3 regions of the Planococcus sp. APC 3900 genome follow, and region 2 is predicted to be linked to each of the others. Evidence: riboswitches for the same ligand, from Rfam matches in the RefSeq annotation. Region 2 holds a riboswitch; each other region holds the start of a gene.

Region 1 (5,836 bases), on a different contig from region 2:
TTCGGGAGGTGATGTTGTAATTCGTGAAACTTGCCATGAATGAAAATACCAGTGGCCCGGCAGTAAAGGCCAGAAAACCGATAATCCATGGCAAAACGAACAGGTAACCGTAAATGCTTTCCTTACGGCGCATCGTCAATCTTTTTTTCCCCAAAGGATTCCCCCCCTTACTGACTATTCTTTTCTACCAGACTTTCCACCTCGGCCTGTGATTTGGCCAATGCTTCTTTGGCTGTCATCGAGCCCAGGAAAAACTCCTCGATATTTGGATTAATGTAACTTGTGAAATCAGGTGCCACAACAGGAACCGGAGTCAAGAGCGTATATTCCATATTGTCGACAGCCATTTGATAGACCATTGAACCGTCATCTGTAAATTCATCGGTTTCTGCAGCTTTTTCCGCTGCTTCAATATTGGCCACATTATCGAAATTCTGGACAGCCCAATATTCCTGTGCGTCTACATCTGTCAGGTATTTAATGAATTCAAAAGAAGCTTCTGGATTTGCTGCGCCTTCCGGAATTTCAGCTACAAAACCGCCGCCCCAGCTGGTATGCCCGCTGCCGGTTTCAAATTCAGGGAGAGGCGCTACTCCGAAATTCAGGTCTTCCGCGTAATCACGGATTTGTGTATAGAAAGTAGGAGTGATGGCATACATCGCCAAACTGCCATTGAAGAACGGATTTCCTTGTTGGCTGTCGATCTGCGCTTTATAGGCGTTGATGACATTATCCCCGTATCTTGTCTGCCAGGTTTTCAGCCATTCGAGGGTTTCCAGATTGGCTGGTGTATCAATCTGAACATTGTTGTCTTCATCAAAATAATTTTGGCCATCGGAATTCAGCATCCAAACGTCGAAATCGATGCCCCATCTCGGATAAAAACCGATCCGTTCGTAATCATTGCCGTTTTTAACATCGAGCTTTTCTGCATATTCTTCGAGTTCAGCCCAAGTAGTGGGCGGCTTCTCCGGATCTAGACCGACTTCTTCAAAAGCATCCTTGTTATAGAAAAGGACACGCGTGTCGGTATTGAAAGGGATGCCGTAAGAATCTCCTTCGTGAAGTGTAGCGTTCCACAGTTCCGGATAGAAACGGTCTGAGATATCGTCTTCTTCAAGAAACTCTGAAAGATTCATTGCCTGGTTTTCCTGGCCACGAAGTGCTGTTGAGTTGATATCGTTTATTACCACATCAGGCGGATCCCCAGCAGCTATGGCAGCTAGCTCTTTTGTCCAAATATCTCCAAAAGGAAGATACGTGTGCTTTACTTCAATCTCATCCTGCGATTCATTGAAATCGGCAATAATCTGCTCGATTACCGGACGGCGAATTTCAGAACCCCAGAATGTCCAAAAGTCGATGACGGTTTTTCCATCTTCGTTGACCGCATTGTCATCATTATTGCTGGTCTGAAAGCCTGCACACCCGCTTAATGTCAAAGCCGATCCCATTAAACCAATTAAAAACAAGCGTTTTTTCTTCATTTCTTCCTCTCCTTTTCTGTTTTGATGGGCACAAGCTGGGGTATCTATAGAATGCATTAACTTCGACTTCCGAAGATTTAAATGGAATGCCCCAATAGCTCTTTTAGATTCGTTCCCCTTTCTAAAGGATTAAAAATCCCTCTAAACAAGCTTTTGCAGCAAGAACTCGCAATGTGAGTGCGTTTACATGATAATAAAAATTTGTAATTGACGGACAATTAACTATACTTAAGAAAAACATTCAAAAAGGGAATGCGGAATGGCAGAGATCAAAATCGAAAAGCTCGGGAAAAGATACGATAATGGTGCTCTTGCTGTATCAGATTTTAACCTGAATATCCAGGATGAAGAGTTTATCGTCTTTGTCGGCCCGTCAGGATGCGGGAAATCCACGACTCTCCGGATGATTGCAGGCCTGGAAGAAATAACAGAAGGTGAGTTTTTTATAGACGGCAAACTCATGAATGAAGTCCAGCCGAAAGAACGTGACATTGCGATGGTTTTCCAGAATTATGCCCTTTATCCGCATATGACCGTGTATGAAAATATAGCTTTTGGATTGCAGCTGCGAAAGTTCAAGAAAGCGGAAATCAAGCGGCGTGTCAATGAAGCCGCCGCTATTCTGGGATTGGAAGATTATTTAGACAGAAAACCGAAAGCATTGTCAGGCGGACAGCGGCAGCGTGTAGCTCTTGGGCGTGCGATTGTCCGTGACGCCAAGGTCTTCCTGATGGATGAACCTTTATCCAACTTAGATGCCAAACTGCGCGTTCAGATGCGTGCCGAAATCGTTAAGTTGCACAGACGGTTGAAAACCACAACTATATATGTAACCCATGACCAGACAGAGGCCATGACGATGGCTTCTCGAATCGTGATTATGAAGGATGGGCTGATTCAGCAGGTCGGCTCTCCAAAAGAAGTCTACAATTTTCCTGAAAACCGGTTTGTGGGCAGTTTTATCGGTTCTCCTGCCATGAATTTTTTTGAAGGAAGAATTGATAAGGGACGTTACGTGATGGGGGACAAAATGCTGGACATCCCACCACAGATGATGGAAATGCTGAAAAATGAAGGCTATGAAGGAAAATCAGTTACGCTGGGAATCCGGCCGGAACATATTCATGTGAACAATGAAGATCTGTCGAATATTCCAACCAGTGAGTTTGAAGCAGTCATCACGGTTTCTGAACTGACAGGAGCAGAAACGATTCTTCATGCGGTTTATGCCGAACAGGAATTCATTGCTCGCGTAGAAGCTACCACGACTATCGAGCCGGGCCATACGGCAACGCTTGCATTCGATATGGCTCACGTCCACTTCTTTGATGATGAAACGGGAAATCGGATAAAAGCTGTAGAATTTTCTGAATCTATGCTATAGTGATTTCGAAAACACAAATAAAAACACCACTAGGGGAGCCGGATATCGGCTGAGACAGGCATAAGCCTGGACCCTTCGAACCTGATCTGGATCATACCAGCGGAGGGAAGTGGCGACCGTCTGCTATTTTCTTTTACAATCGCAAACGCCGCTTCCCTTTGCCGGGAAGCGGCGTTTTTATTTTGTGAAAAAAGTTGCAGTGCTTAGCCACTTGCAACTGGATATAGAAAAAGGGAGATGGAGAAATGACATTTTGCAAAGAAGTAAGAAAAGAATGCGACAGCCTGTGGCAGGCAAGTTTCGATCATCCGTTTGTGAAAGGCATAGCAGATGGAACCTTGCCGATCGACAGATTCCGTTTCTATGTTATGCAGGATGCCTATTATTTATCGCACTTTGCGAAAGTGCAGGCGCTTGGTGCATCAAAGGCCAAGGATCTGGAAACGACACAACGTTTTGCATTCCATTCTGCACATACTTGCAGTGCTGAGCTGGCATTGCATGAATCGTTCATGGAAATTTTGGAAGTCACTAAAGAAGAGTGGGCTGCTTTTGAACCGTCTCCAACTGCATATGCCTATGTTTCGCATATGTATCGTTCGTCAGAAGGCGATCTGGCCGATGTGTTGGCCTCTATTTTGCCTTGCTACTGGCTTTACTTTGAAATCGGTGAACGTTTGAAACATGCCAAACCGGACCACCCTATTTATAATCGGTGGATTGAAACATACGGTTCCGATGAGTTTGCTTCACTTGTCAACGAACAGATTTCGCGCATGGACAAGCTGGCGGAAGGACTGCCGGAAATACGGAGGCAGGAACTGAAAAATCATTTCCGGAAAAGCAGCTACTATGAATGGAATTTCTGGGAACAGGCATGGAAAAAAGAATCCTGGGCATTAGAGACTATTAAAGAAGTAGGTGTGTAACATGTTCAGCCAAATAAAACGTGAAAATCCGCTGATCCATTGCATCACCAATCATGTAGTTTCGAATTTTCAAGCCAATGGCCTATTGGCGATCGGCGCTTCTCCGATCATGGGAGAAGCGCCTGAAGAAGCAGCTGAACTTGCCCGTTTGGCGCAGGCCTTGTCATTGAATATCGGAACCTTGCATGCAGAATCGCTGAAAAGCATGCTGACAGCCGGAGAGGCGGCCAACCGGCTGGGTATTCCTGTCGTACTGGATCCTGTCGGGGCAGGAGCAAGCAATTTCCGGAAGAAGGCTGTAAAAAAAATTTTGGACCTGGTTGACGTTAGCGTCCTTCGGTGCAATGCAGGAGAGCTCGCAGCGGTAGCCGGGAAACAATGGCAGTCGAAAGGTGTGGATGCAGGAGAAGGGCTCCTGGAAGTCCGGGAGCTTGCCGTCACCACTGCAAAAAGATTTAACTTTGTGGTAGCGGTCACTGGAAAAACGGATATTGTCACTGATGGAAAACAAGTGATTGAAATTCCTTTTGGAGATCCGATCATGGCTTCGATTACCGGTACGGGTTGTTTGCTTAGCAGCATTGTGGCTGCTGCGATGGCAGTCCGGCCAGAAGACCCTGTAAAGACTGTCAGCAACGCATTGCGTTTTTATGCAATCGCCGGTCAGCTGGCTGCGAAATCAACGAGTCTTCCGGGAGATTTTCAAGCGGCTTTCATTAATCGTTTGGCCAGCCTGACGGATAGCGGTGTGGAAGAACAGATCTATTTACAGGAGGGATTACGATGAGCAGAATTCCGCAGACTTTAACAATTGCCGGATCGGATTCCGGAGGAGGTGCGGGCATCCAGGCAGATTTGAAAACGTTTCAGGAACTGGGAGTTTACGGAACGTCTGTGGTCACCGCCGTGACTGCCCAAAATACGACAGGAGTCACCGCCATTTATCCCATGTCTGCCCAAGCCGTGCAAACGCAATTAGAAGCTGTCGGCAGCGATTTTAAAATAACCGCTTTAAAAACCGGCATGTTGTTCAATCCGGAAATCATCAAAGAAACTGCTGCCGCGATCCAGCGATTCAACTGGAGGAATGTGGTTGTGGACCCGGTGATGATCGCCAAAGGAGGAGCCAATTTACTGCAGCAGGAAGCAGTGGAAGCATTAAACCGCCATTTGCTGCCTGTGGCTTTACTGGTCACGCCAAACATCCCGGAAGCAGAAGTGCTGACAGGCATCCCCATTACAGATGTCTCGAGCCGCCGCCTGGCTGCTGAAGAGATTCTGGCAATGGGAGCCAAGTCAGTTGTCATTAAAGGCGGACACGGAACAGATCCGCAGTATGCTGAAGATTACTTGCTGCAGGCAAATGGGGAATCGCTGCTGTACCGCTCAGCGCGGATTGCGACTGGACAGACACATGGCACCGGCTGTACATTTGCGGCGGCAGTGACCGCGCAGCTGGCTAGAGGGCAAGAATTGCAGGATGCAATCCATACAGCCAAGCAATTTATTCACGCTGCACTCAGCGAGCCCTTGAATATCGGCTCAGGCCATGGGCCGACTAACCATGCTGCGTATAAAACGGTGTTAGCCGAAAGCAAGGAGGCTGCGAACATTGAAGTTTTCCGATAAGCCCTCCATTTATTTTATTATGGGATCCAGGAATTCAGGAGACCGCAATCCTTTTGAGGTATTGAAAGCGGCGTTGGAAGGTGGAATCACACATTTTCAGCTGCGCGAAAAAGGTGAGGGTGCATTATCGGGCACTGAATTGCTGGCGTTTGCTTTGCATTGCCAACTATTATGCAACGCTTACAAGGTTCCCTTCATTATTAATGATTCAGTCGAGCTGGCCTGCCAAATTGGAGCAGACGGTGTACACATCGGGCAGGATGATCTAAGCGCCTCCCAGGCACGCAAACTAATCGGCAAGGAGAAAGTCTTGGGCGTCTCTGTCCATTCTTTAGAAGAAGCGAGAAAAGCTATGGAGGATGGTGCGGATTACGTCGGGATGGGCCCGGTATTTGGGACAACTTCAA
Region 2 (5,836 bases):
CATCATTCGCCAATTTCCGATTCCGATATTCTGTTCTACAATACCTTGTTTGATGAAAATGCTTCGAACCATTTGGCAATCGGCGACTCTTATCCGACTTGCTATGAAGGGGCACGCGATCTGGAACGTAATCAACTGGAAGCCATCGGTTTGAACACATCAATCGTCCATGAAGATTTCATGATTGGCAGCGATAACATGGATATTGATGGAATCACCGCCGATGGTTCAAAAGAGCCTATCTTCCGGAACGGAAATTGGGCATTCTAAGAGGTGAATGACATGAAAAAGTATTGGATCGCGGCAGTGGCTGGCCTTCTGCTTTTCAGCGGAACTGCTTCGGCACAAGCAGAACTCAAGATTCCGGCAGCTTACATCGCTATCGGTGATTCGCTGGCGGCAGGGCAAACACCTGAACGCGAGATAGATGCTGGGTACGCCGACATGATTGCACAGGAATTGTCACGCAATCAGCCTATGGCTTTCTACTCGAAAAATTTGGCGTTTCCGGGATTTACAACAGCTGACGTATTAGACAGCATCCAGTCGGATGAAGCGAAGAGCGTGTTGGCATCGGCCAACCTCATTACCGTTTCAGCTGGAGCGAATGATTTGCTGCGCCTGGTCCAAGACGATCCGGCACAGGGATCGCTGACTTTCCAGCAGATCCAGGCAGATTTTGCACTCAATGAAGCAAGAAAGAATATGGAGTTGATTTTGGCTGAGCTGACTGAGCTCTCTCCGAATGCGGATGTTTATGTGATGGGCTATTATTTCGCTTATCCGCATGTCCGTGACAGCCAAAAATCCGGAACAGCCAAACAACTGGACCGGCTGAATGAAATTCTGGAACGTTCCGCTGAAAAAGCAGGAGCGACATTTGTTTCCGTAGACCAATCATTCGGCGATGAGGCTGTAGAAAAAATTCCGAATGCAGCTGACGTCCATCCGAATGCGGCTGGCTATCAGGCAATGGCCAATGCGTTTTTTGATGAATATCAGGCAACGTGGACAGTTGAAGATTTTGAATTGCCGCCACCGAATCCATTGACATTCGAACAGATAATGGAAGCGGAGGAGCAGGATGGTGATGGAGGGCAGGAAGAAGAGGGCAGTGAGACTGAAGAGACAGCTCAGCGGCCATCCAATCATAGTCCGACCGGTTACCTGGCTTTGCGGGAAGCAATGCCTTTTATTTAGAACATCAAAAGCAACTTATAGCCTAAAAAAAGTTCCGGCATGAATTTCATGCCGGAACTTTTTGTTTTAGCGTTTTTTTCCACGCGTCGGAGTTTGCTGTGTAGAAGCCGGTTGCCCAGCTTTTCCTTGTTTTCTTTTATTTAATACTTTACGGATAATCGGATAAGCGATGGGGCCATATTTTATCGCGGATTTCACTAGTCGTCCAATTGCCATATAAATCTCTCCAATCATAGGGTTAGTAATTAGTATTTTCCCGAATCGGGCAGTGTGCAAACATTTTTACGCTGATTGCGCATGTGCCAGCAGAATGTCTTTGTATTCATGGACGCTGGAAATCAAGACATACTCGGCGTTGCCATGCCAGTCATCTCCACTTGGTCCAAATTCAATGGCACCTTCGCCGCCGGTGACGGCTGCATAATACCGTGTATCGGCTGCACCGTGCTGGCCGAATAATACGGCTTCTTTATCAGTCGTTTCGAGAATCGCTTTTTGCAGAGTCTGGATAAATGGGTTTTCTTTTGTTGTTGTCAGCGCAGGTGTTGAACCTGAAGCTTTATAATCCATGTCGATGTTCAAGGTTTCAGCTAATTCTGCTAATTGCCGAACGATTTCCTCTTTATCCTGTCCAGGCATAAAACGGATGTCATAAGACATCTCGCACGTTTCAGGCACCACGTTATAACGGTCTCCTGCTTTAATGATCGGCAGGTTCACCGATGGCTGCTCATAATACTCAGTAGATTCTTTCCGGAATGGCAGCTCTGTTGCAGCCATATGGAATTTCATAGCGGATTCGATGGCATTGATGCCTTCCCAAGGGCGGCTGCCGTGTGCGGGCTTGCCTTTGAAAACCATATCCATTCGTAAAATCCCTTTCGACTGCAATCCGACTTTTAAGCCTGTCGGTTCTCCGCAAATAACAAAATCACCATGGAAGCCTTGCTCGACCAACCACTTAGATGTATTGCGGCCACCGATCTCTTCGTCGGTGACAATATGTAATTGAACTTTTCGGTTCAAACCGCTAGGCTCCAGTTCAATAAAAGCTTGCATCATTGCTGCAACACCCGCTTTCATATCAGCTGCGCCGCGTCCGTAAATGCGGTCTTGTTCTTCGACTGGCACAAACTGTTCTTTATGGCCAGGAACTACATCGACATGGCCATTCCAAACAATGGTCTCATTGCCTTGTCCTTTCTCAGCAGTGAGCATCAAGTAGCCTTTATTGTCGTGGACAGTAACCATTTCTCCTTTTTGTTTCAGCCAGTCGGCACAAAAAAGGAGAGCTTCATTTGCTGCTTCTTTTGTATCACTTTGAATTTTAATCAATTCCTTCAATAATTCAATCATTCATTCGGCAACCCAGAATCCCGGCTGCCTCCACCACCTTTCGGATTTTTTCACTACCATCACTTTACCCTGTCAGAGCTACTTAAAACAGCCTTGCATTAGAAAGAGGCCTTGTGTACAATACAGGTGACTGAATAAATATTTGTATACACCACAAGGGGAGCTTTAGCTGAGAGTGAACAATCTGTTCTTACCCTTTGAACCTGTAAGTTAACACTTGCGCAGGGATGTGGATGGAAACCGGCTCTTACAACGGCGCCAGGCTCTGTCCTGGCGCCGTTTTTAATATGGTTTTATTCACGGCCCTTCTGGTGATGTGCACAACACATTAAGGAGGAAGTCATGAGAAATAAAAAAGTATTGTTGATGATGGAGATTGCCATTTTTGCAGCTCTTGGATTTGTATTGGATTTTGTTTCTTTCCGGATGCCGCAGGGAGGTTCGGTCAGTCTGGTGATGATCCCGATTATTTTAATCGCATTTAGGCGAGGTGTCGGCGCGGGTGTACTGACCGGGATTTTGGTGGGATTGCTCCAAATTGTTTCCGGATTTATTTCTGTCGCGCCTTTATCATTCGGATTTGTTGTCATGCAGGTTTTATTGGATTATCTTCTGGCATACGGAGTTGTAGGGCTGGCTGGTGTCATGCGCACCAAGTATCTGCAGCATGCGCATGCCAAGCAAACCGGCAAGATGTTGGCCGCTATTGTCGCAGGGGTGTTGATTGCATCGGTGTTGCGTTATTTGGTTCACGTCATCACAGGAATCCTGTTTTTCGGTATGTTTGCTGAAGGCAATGTGGTCATCTATTCAGCGATCTATAATGCTACCTACATGATACCTGTATTCTTGCTTGCCGCTTTTGTCTGTTCCGCACTTTTTGCCGCTGCACCCAGATTAGTGGATGCCGCTAATACGAATTAACACAAGCAAAGGGCTTTCCGGGAATTCATTCCGGAAAGCCCTTTGCTGTTTAGGAGTTCGAGCTTGCTTGCTAGTTTTTTCAAATCTGCCAAGAAGCCTCCAGTTTAATTTTGTGGTATAATTCTTGAATAGAAAAGCTTGAAAGAAGGGTCTTTGATGATAGCAACTACTGATAAAGAAATTGAAATGCTGAAAAAAGCCGGCCAAATGGTGGCTGAAATTCGCGAGGCGATGAAAGCAGCAACCAAAGCTGGAGTCACTACCAAGGAAATTGACGACTTGGGCGGTAAATTATTCGAGGAGCTGGGCGGAGTTTCCGGTCCGAAATCAGAATACGATTTCCCAGGATATACATGCATCAGCGTTAATGAAGAAGTGGCGCACGGCATTCCAGGCAATCGTGTTATCCAGGATGGTGACATCGTAAATATCGATGTTTCTGGTTCATATGAAGGATATTTCTCTGATACGGGAATTTCCTTTGTTGTAGGCGAAGGGCATCCGGATAAAGAAAAAATATGTGAAGCAGCCGCATCTGCGTTCGACCGTGCGATGACAAAAGTCAAAGCCGGCGCTAAACTCAACCAAATCGGCAAGGCAGTGGAACGTGAAGCAAAAGAACAAGGCTTGTTTGTCATTAAAAACCTGACTGGCCATGGCATCGGGAAATCACTGCATGAAGCTCCTCAGCACATTTTGAACTATTATGATGCATGGGAAACGACCATCCTGAAAGAAGGCATGGTACTTGCAGTAGAACCGTTTATCTCACAGAAAGCTGAACATATCGTGGAATCAGGAGACGGCTGGACATTCATCACACCGGATCAGTCATTGGTTGCGCAAATCGAGCATACGGTGCTTGTGACAAAAGGCGAACCGATTCTTTTGACTAAACTGGATAAATAGTATTTGCATTTATAGAAAAAGGGATTCGGATGATTATCCGGATTCCTTTTGCCGATTTCAAAGCAATAAAAAACTGTGGACAAACTCGTCAAACGGAGTCTGTCCACAGAATCATTGAACTGCCTCGGCAGTTCTTTTTTTAATTAATAGAATACCGGTTAAAATGACGCCGCTTAAGAACAAGGCAGCAGTTGTCACCAGCATTTCACCTGTACCGTGTTTAACGGCGATTCCAATAAACGCCCAGATAAAGACCAGCGCAAAGGGAATATCGAAATGATGGAAACGGATATGCAGTGCCAGCGCAGTTGCAACAGTCAACATGATGACGGTCCACAGCTGGTCACTGAGCCCCCAGCCGCCCCAATTGTGGTAGGTCAACACAAAGCTGATGTTGGCGATGGTTGCCACACTGATCCATCCCATGTTAACTGAAATCGGCAGCCGTTCGGTGAACTTTCTTTCCGAGTTGCTGTATTGCAGGTAAAGGGCGATCAATGCCACCAAATAGCCGAGCATCGCGGCGATGGACCAGATGAAAAATTCATAATGCCAAAGCAGCAGCCAGCTGATGTTAAAGACACAACTCAAAACAAAGAACAAGGCAATTTTAAATGAAGGGGTTTGTCCCTTTCTTAAATTCACCCAGAAAGCGATGATCCAAATCGCCAGCAATAGATAAATAATAGACCAAATTGAAAATACATAACCGGCTGGCGTAAACAGGACCAGAATCCGGTTTGAAATTTCGCCGGTTGTTTGGCCATTCAGCGGCAAAATGTTTGCTAGAGCATTCGTGACAATCACGGCGAGAAAAGCGATTGTCATAAGCAAAATACGAATCATGCGAAATCCCTCCTTCTTTTCAGTATACCTGTAGCCGTTTCAATCAACAATTAACCCTTTCCAAAAGATTCCCTAAAAATGGCGATAAGGTGAAGAGTTTACCGGAGAGAGTGGAATATTGTTCCGGTTCCGGAATAAAAAATGTTATACTAATAAGTGTTTTTAGAAAATTTAGTTTACCAGGGGGAAAAATTATGACAGTCAACTATCCGGAAGTATGGGATTTGGATACGTTATTTCCAGGAGGCAGCGAATCACAGGAATTGCGTCAACATATGGATGACGCATCGACAAAGCTTTCTGGTTTCGAAGAGTCGGTCCAGCAGTTCGAAGTTCCTTCTGCAAAAGGGGATGCCCAAAAAGTAGCTGATCTGCTGGAACAGATGAGCTTAATGATGAAGCACCTAAGCCAATCCGGTGCATTTATCGGCTGTTTGATGGCCCAAAATACACAGGATAAAAAAGCGGCGATTCTTGATAGTGAATCTTCTTCTTTATCAGCCCGCTTCCAAAATTCCTTCCAAAAAATTCAGCAGGATTTGGCAAAGACAGAAGAAAGCGTTTGGGAAGAACTGTTGAATGAAGAACCTTTGCGTGACTT
Region 3 (5,836 bases), on a different contig from region 2:
GTACAGTTTCCAGATGCTGTTCAAACAACGGAAACAAATGCGGATGGTGAGGGACAAAGGTAAAGTAAATCCGGCTGTCTTGTTCATCGAGCAGTTGAAAGCGATTCACAGTAATTCCTCCCCGTCGATTCGAAATATGTAACTGCTTTCATTATAATCGATAGTAGCCTCGGGAACAAATGGCTGTTATTCGTAATACATGTAAAAAACTACATAAGGTTATATAGAAAAGTTCAAAACACGCAATAAGAAGAAAAAATAAAAAGCGAATAAAAGACAGAAGCAAAAACAAAAAGACGATTCTCGAATTAGCAATCGTCTTTTTATCAATCAGCTCATTATACAGGAGGATTTTCCACACCAAGCTTAATCCAATCTTCTTTCGGGGGACCATAGACACCAAAAGGTTTGAGGCCGGCTTGGCGAATCAGTACAGTCATCTGGCCACGATGATGGACCAAATGTTTGATGAATCCCATCAGAATTTGAGCGTTCGTTTCCTGGCGGCCAAAAGCGTTTTGCACTTGCTTTAAGGTTTCGTCCGTCCATTGCTCTTGGAGTGCTTTTGATGCTTGCTGGCTGAGGTGTTTGAATGTCTCAGCAATTTCCTTAGCAGATGACGGAACGGTTTCATTGTTGTCGACCTGTTCGATCTCTAAACCGAAATGAGCCAAGTAGTCGGGAATGCCAGTCGTGATGTGCCAGGCGATTCGGCCCAAAGACCGTCCTTCAGGATAGACTTTTTGTTCCAGCGATTGATCTGTTAAACCTTCCAGGACCTGTTGAGTCAATTCGGCTTCTTTTTGCCATTCATTGATGAAATCCGTTAATGTCACGTACATGCTGAATCCCTCCATTAGCGATAAATTAGCAATCACTGCTTCCACTTAAATTAACATAGCCGGCAGCATAATGGAAATACGTTGCCGGCAAAGTGCTAGCAGTCAATCACCATTTTGAAGGATGGATTTTATCAAAGATGTTCAATGATACTGAAAACAGCTTGAACATTTCAGCTCAGCCAGCTGCCGCCAATGCAACTGGCGAGCAGAATGACCAAAAAAACTCCGGACATCCATATATCGGTGCGACCGACCCTGACCGGCCGATAATAGGCACTTCTTGGCTCTCCGGTGAAGCCTCTTGCTTCCATGGCAAATGCAGAACGTTCCGCTTTTCGGACAGCGCCTGCAAGCATTGGAATCAAGATGCGGCGCATCTCGAGCAAACGCTGCCAACTGTATTTTTTCATTTCGGCACCACGCAGTCGTTGTGCCTGCTGAATCTGGGTAAATTCGTCTTTCATGACCGGCAGAAACTGATAGCCGACCATGATGCCATATGCCATTTTAGGCGACAGCTTTAGCTGCTGCATCAGGCTCATGATGAATTTCACGGGATCGGTGGTGAAGGCGAACAGCAACGACAAAGTGGAAAACGCCATGACACGTAAAGCCAATGACAGCGCACGAGCCCATTGTTCATCCGTCACGTCAATTCCGGCAAATGACCAGATGACAGTCCCGCCTGTGTCTGCACCGAATACCACAGTGGTCCATAAATAGCCGAAAGCGCCGATTGAAAAGGGCAGCATGAACAACAGCCAGAGTTTCCATTTTGTGCGGCTCATCGTCAGCTGCAGGAGGAGAATACCTAACCAAAACAGCAGCGGCGTCCAAGGGTTAAAGAAGAATGCCAGTGCGAGCATCGACACGGTAACAAGGACAAACTTGACGGACGGATTCATGTCATGCAAAAGATTCCGCAAGACGGGACACTCCTTTCGGCGCCAGCAAATGATGCTGTTCCAGCAGCTTATCATTTTGCCAAACATCTTTTGCAGCAAATTTGCCGGTCATTTTGCCGTCTTTAATAAGCAGCACCGAATCAGCCAAGCTCGCTGCAAATTCCATATCATGCGTGATGATCAAAAAAGTTGCCCCTTCTTTTGAGCGCTGGTCAATCAAAGCAAATAGCTCAAGCAACGCAGCTGTATCCTGTCCGGAGGTCGGTTCATCCATCAACAGCACTGGCCGTTTATCCGCGAGCATGGCAGCTATCGCTACGCGCCGTTTTTGCCCATGGCTGATGGCAAATGGATGGGCTTTCTGTATTTCCTCAAGACGCAGACTATCCATCAATTGGGTTAACTCGAACGGAGTGGAGGCCCCAGAAAAAGCGACTTCCTGTTGGACGCTTTGCGTCAGAAACAGGTATTCCGGCGATTGCGGCACATAGCCGATGCCATCCGATTCTACCTTTCCGCTCGTCCGTTTATAGATGCCGCACAGCGATTTTGCCAAAGTCGACTTGCCGCTGCCGTTCGGTCCGGCAATCACCACCACTTCGCCACGGCTGACGGAAAAAGACAGCGGTGCAAGCAGTTGCCGATCTTTGATTGTGACAGAAAGCTTTTCTGTCTGTAAGGCCACTTCCGACTGGCAACTGGACTGCCGTTCAGGAAATGAAACCGGCTGCCGCGGGATGAATGGGAGGTCTGCGTCGATAGCGCCATTACAGCTCAATTGAATTTCTCGCCCGAAAAACGTGCCCCAGCTATCGAGACGATGTTCGACCGCAACAATAGTCAGGTTGGACTGCTGCTGAAGTTCTTCCAGCCACTCGACAAATTGTTTGGCAGTATAAGGATCAAGATGAGACAAAGGCTCATCTAGCAATAGAACTTCAGGGTCCATAATCAATGCACAAGCGGTTGCCACACGCTGTTTCATTCCTCCGGATAGAGATTGGATAACGGAATGGCGCAGGTGTGAAAGTCCAGTGACTTCCAAAACGGTGGTGATACGCGGTTCCATTTCATTAAACGATGCATGCAGGTTTTCCAGCGTGAATGCCAGTTCTTCTTCAACGGTCGGCATGCAGAACTGGGAATCAGGATCCTGGAAAACCGTCGCAATGCGGTGATTAATTTCACCTGGCGCATATTCATCCGCAGATTTCCCGAACAAACGGATTTCTCCGCCTACTAAACCATCGCAGTTATCGGGATAGAGGCGATTGAGCAAATACAGCAATGTGCTTTTGCCACAGCCGCTTGGACCGGTTAGGACCAGCCGTTCGCCCTGCTCAACTGAAAAGGAGATGGCGGTTAAGATTTTTTCGTCATCTTCCGGAAATTGGAAAGAAAGGTCCGTTAAAGAAAAAATTTCTTCAGGCATTCACATCACCTTTTTTCGTTCGTGCAATGGCATAGCCGCGGAGCGAACCGGTCGCAAGCAAAGCGTCGCCGATATACTTGCCGCCGATTCCGGCGATAATAGCCCCGCTGAGGACACGGATGGTGAACATCAACGCGACGAATGATGGATCCAGTGCCGCATAGCCCGATACGAAATAACCGTAGACAAAGCTGAAGACAGCTGATCCGATGCCTGCAAGCATAAGGATAAGGGTGTTAAAATGCTTATAGCCGGTCAATGCAAACGCGGCCTCAGCCCCAAGCCCTTGGATAACGCCTGATAAGATCAGACGGGGACCAACGGCATTGCCGATCAGCACTTCAATGGCAGCAGCCATGGTTTCGGACAAAACTGCAGCACCGGGTTTCCGGATGATGTACATGCAGATGATCGAGACGATGAACCAGATGCCAAACATCCATTCATAGGCAATCGGCCCAATCAGTGCGGCCCAAATGTTTGCGGCGTGGAGAAACAGTAAGTAAACGATGCCGAAGACTACTGCAAACAGGGACATCAAGACCACTTCTTTTAATTTCCATGATTTCAGCATATTAAGCGCCTCCATGGGACGGGCTGTTGATGCTCATTGATACCGTCATCACCAAATGGCGATGTTCGTCTGAACGGGCATTGGTGAATGCTTCTTCGTAAAAAGCGAAGACATCATGGATATCGCCGTGTATGCCGCTTGCGTAATGCATGGAATCGTTGAAGACCCCTTGCTTTTTGGCACGGTCGACTTCCCGGTAGATGACGGCCATATAATCCGGATTGTTCATCGGATAAAGCGCAAACTGGGAAGACACGTATTGCTTGGTGGGATCGGTATTCAACAATTCATCTTCTTTTTCCAAGTAGACGTCCCCTGATGAATCGCCGGGGCAGCCAATCGAGAAGGTGCCGGACAATGCGACATGCTCACCGGTTTTTGCAGTATGCAAAGTTAACGCTTTCGCAACATTGAATACGTGATTCTGTTTGCCGCGAATGACTGTCGAAACGTCATCCGTGTGCATCCAGACGTTTGAAGTGTCCGTTTCGTTCAATGCTCCTTTAATGACTTTGATGAAATTACCGGTCATCGGATGAAGCGAAAAGCGAAATCCGACAATCGGGCTGGTACCGCATTGCAATGGTTCCATATCAACATTCCTCCTAAAAATTTGCACAAAAAAGACCGCATCCGTGAAGATGCAGCCATAATCTACAAATAACCAAAAGGAATTATTTCAGAAATGCGCCGCACTTCCTCACGCAGGTATTATCCTGATCGAGTTATAAGGGATCGAAGCTTGCGCTTGCATCTCAGCCATAATGGGCACCCCTAGTGCAGTAAACGGTATGCGGTTTTTGTGTTCGGGTTGTTCCCGATGGGTTTAGTGTAGAGGAAGTGGTGGAGGTTGTAAAGGGGGAGTTGGAAAGAAGTATGAGGTAAAAGATTTAGTAGAGGTTCTAGATTCGCTTCGGTCGCTTTGGGCATGTCTAACGCGTTGAACCAGGAAGAGCACCTGTTTCATCGCTCCGCCCAGCCCATGGACGCGCCTGCGCTTGGAGAGTTGGTGCAATTGAACGTCTTACAGATTTTGGGGGATTTGTTTCATAGCTTCCGAGTTTAAGTGATAAGTAGATTTGAACTATATAAGTTGAACTAATGATTTGGAGTAGTCGATATTCCGCAAAACAGCTACGCTTTCCAGCGGGCTCGCGCCCAATCCTCCTCGTCCGCTGCGCTCCCTGCGGTGTATCGGTCGTCTCGCTGAGCCGCAGGAGTCTCCGCTGTTTTGCTCCATATCTTTAGCGTTTTCTCTCAGAGTCGAAGTGGTATATAAAATGCTATTTCTTTAGTTCAACTTATATAGAGTCTTTTTTGAGAATTCCATTTCCAATATTTTCTTTTTAAGTTTGTGGATTTTCGTTATACTGAAAACAGTATGACTAGAGGAGGCCAATTGATGAGTACGATTTCCCTTAAAAAGAAAACAGCGAGCATTGTGCTGGAGAAAAAACAATTGACCGGTGTTGTGGCGAAAGTCGGCATTGTCTTGGACATTACAGGATCGATGCGGAAGCTGTATCGTGACGGTATTGTGCAGGAAGTTGTGGAGCGGGTGCTGGCAGTAGCGAGCCAGTTTGATGATGACGGCGAGCTGGATGTCTGGGTGTATGACAACGAATTTTCCCGTTTGCCGGCAGCGACAGAAGAGATTTTCATGGGCTACGTAGAAAAAAACATCCTGTCCAATGACAGTGTCCACAAGTTCGGGCGAAACGATGAACCGAAAGTCATGAAAGATGTGATTCAGAAATACACGAAAGAAGAGCCAAGCGATGTGCCGGTTTTTCTGGTCTTCATCAACGATGGCGGATGCAAAGCCGGCATTAAGAAATTCATTGTGGAATCGTCCACTCAGCCGATCTTTTGGCAATTTATCGGAATCGGGGATTCGAACTTCGATGTGTTGAGAAAACTGGATACGATGGAAGGCCGCTTCGTGGATAACGCGAATTTTTTCCATGTCCCGGACATCGACCAAGTGACGGATGAAGAACTGTACAATCAAATGCTGAATGAATTTCCCGAGTGGCTGAAAGAAGCGAAGGAGAAAGGCATCTTGCGCAAAAAGCGAAAATCG

What was found. Region 2 has a riboswitch for thiamine pyrophosphate ahead of thiT (energy-coupled thiamine transporter ThiT). Riboswitches for the same ligand answer to the same signal wherever they lie in the genome.
Region 1: linked by a shared signal. The riboswitch ahead of tenA (thiaminase II) and the one ahead of thiT (energy-coupled thiamine transporter ThiT) in region 2 are both predicted to bind thiamine pyrophosphate.
Region 3: linked by a shared signal. The riboswitch ahead of QMA04_RS11455 (YkoF family thiamine/hydroxymethylpyrimidine-binding protein) and the one ahead of thiT (energy-coupled thiamine transporter ThiT) in region 2 are both predicted to bind thiamine pyrophosphate.

What each region holds. Positions count from the first base shown of each region.
Region 1 covers NZ_JASDCT010000001.1:445,973-451,808, forward strand. The annotation lists gene QMA04_RS02205 (carbohydrate ABC transporter permease) at 1-154, opposite strand, end outside; gene QMA04_RS02210 (ABC transporter substrate-binding protein) at 168-1,487, opposite strand; gene QMA04_RS02215 (ABC transporter ATP-binding protein) at 1,747-2,871, shown strand; TPP riboswitch at 2,893-2,996, shown strand; gene tenA (thiaminase II) at 3,117-3,800, shown strand; gene thiM (hydroxyethylthiazole kinase) at 3,802-4,587, shown strand; gene thiD (bifunctional hydroxymethylpyrimidine kinase/phosphomethylpyrimidine kinase) at 4,584-5,429, shown strand; gene thiE (thiamine phosphate synthase) at 5,413-5,836, shown strand, end outside.
Region 2 covers NZ_JASDCT010000010.1:34,469-40,304, reverse strand. The annotation lists gene QMA04_RS16650 (aminopeptidase) at 1-270, shown strand, start outside; gene QMA04_RS16645 (SGNH/GDSL hydrolase family protein) at 283-1,200, shown strand; gene QMA04_RS16640 (hypothetical protein) at 1,267-1,416, opposite strand; gene QMA04_RS16635 (M20 family metallopeptidase) at 1,483-2,556, opposite strand; TPP riboswitch at 2,703-2,801, shown strand; gene thiT (energy-coupled thiamine transporter ThiT) at 2,899-3,480, shown strand; gene map (type I methionyl aminopeptidase) at 3,637-4,389, shown strand; gene QMA04_RS16620 (tryptophan-rich sensory protein) at 4,501-5,235, opposite strand; gene QMA04_RS16615 (M3 family oligoendopeptidase) at 5,430-5,836, shown strand, end outside.
Region 3 covers NZ_JASDCT010000005.1:59,810-65,645, reverse strand. The annotation lists gene QMA04_RS11480 (hypothetical protein) at 1-109, opposite strand, end outside; gene QMA04_RS11475 (DinB family protein) at 339-842, opposite strand; gene QMA04_RS11470 (energy-coupling factor transporter transmembrane component T family protein) at 1,013-1,768, opposite strand; gene QMA04_RS11465 (ABC transporter ATP-binding protein) at 1,749-3,179, opposite strand; gene QMA04_RS11460 (ECF transporter S component) at 3,172-3,753, opposite strand; gene QMA04_RS11455 (YkoF family thiamine/hydroxymethylpyrimidine-binding protein) at 3,755-4,345, opposite strand; TPP riboswitch at 4,434-4,539, opposite strand; gene QMA04_RS11450 (vWA domain-containing protein) at 5,156-5,836, shown strand, end outside.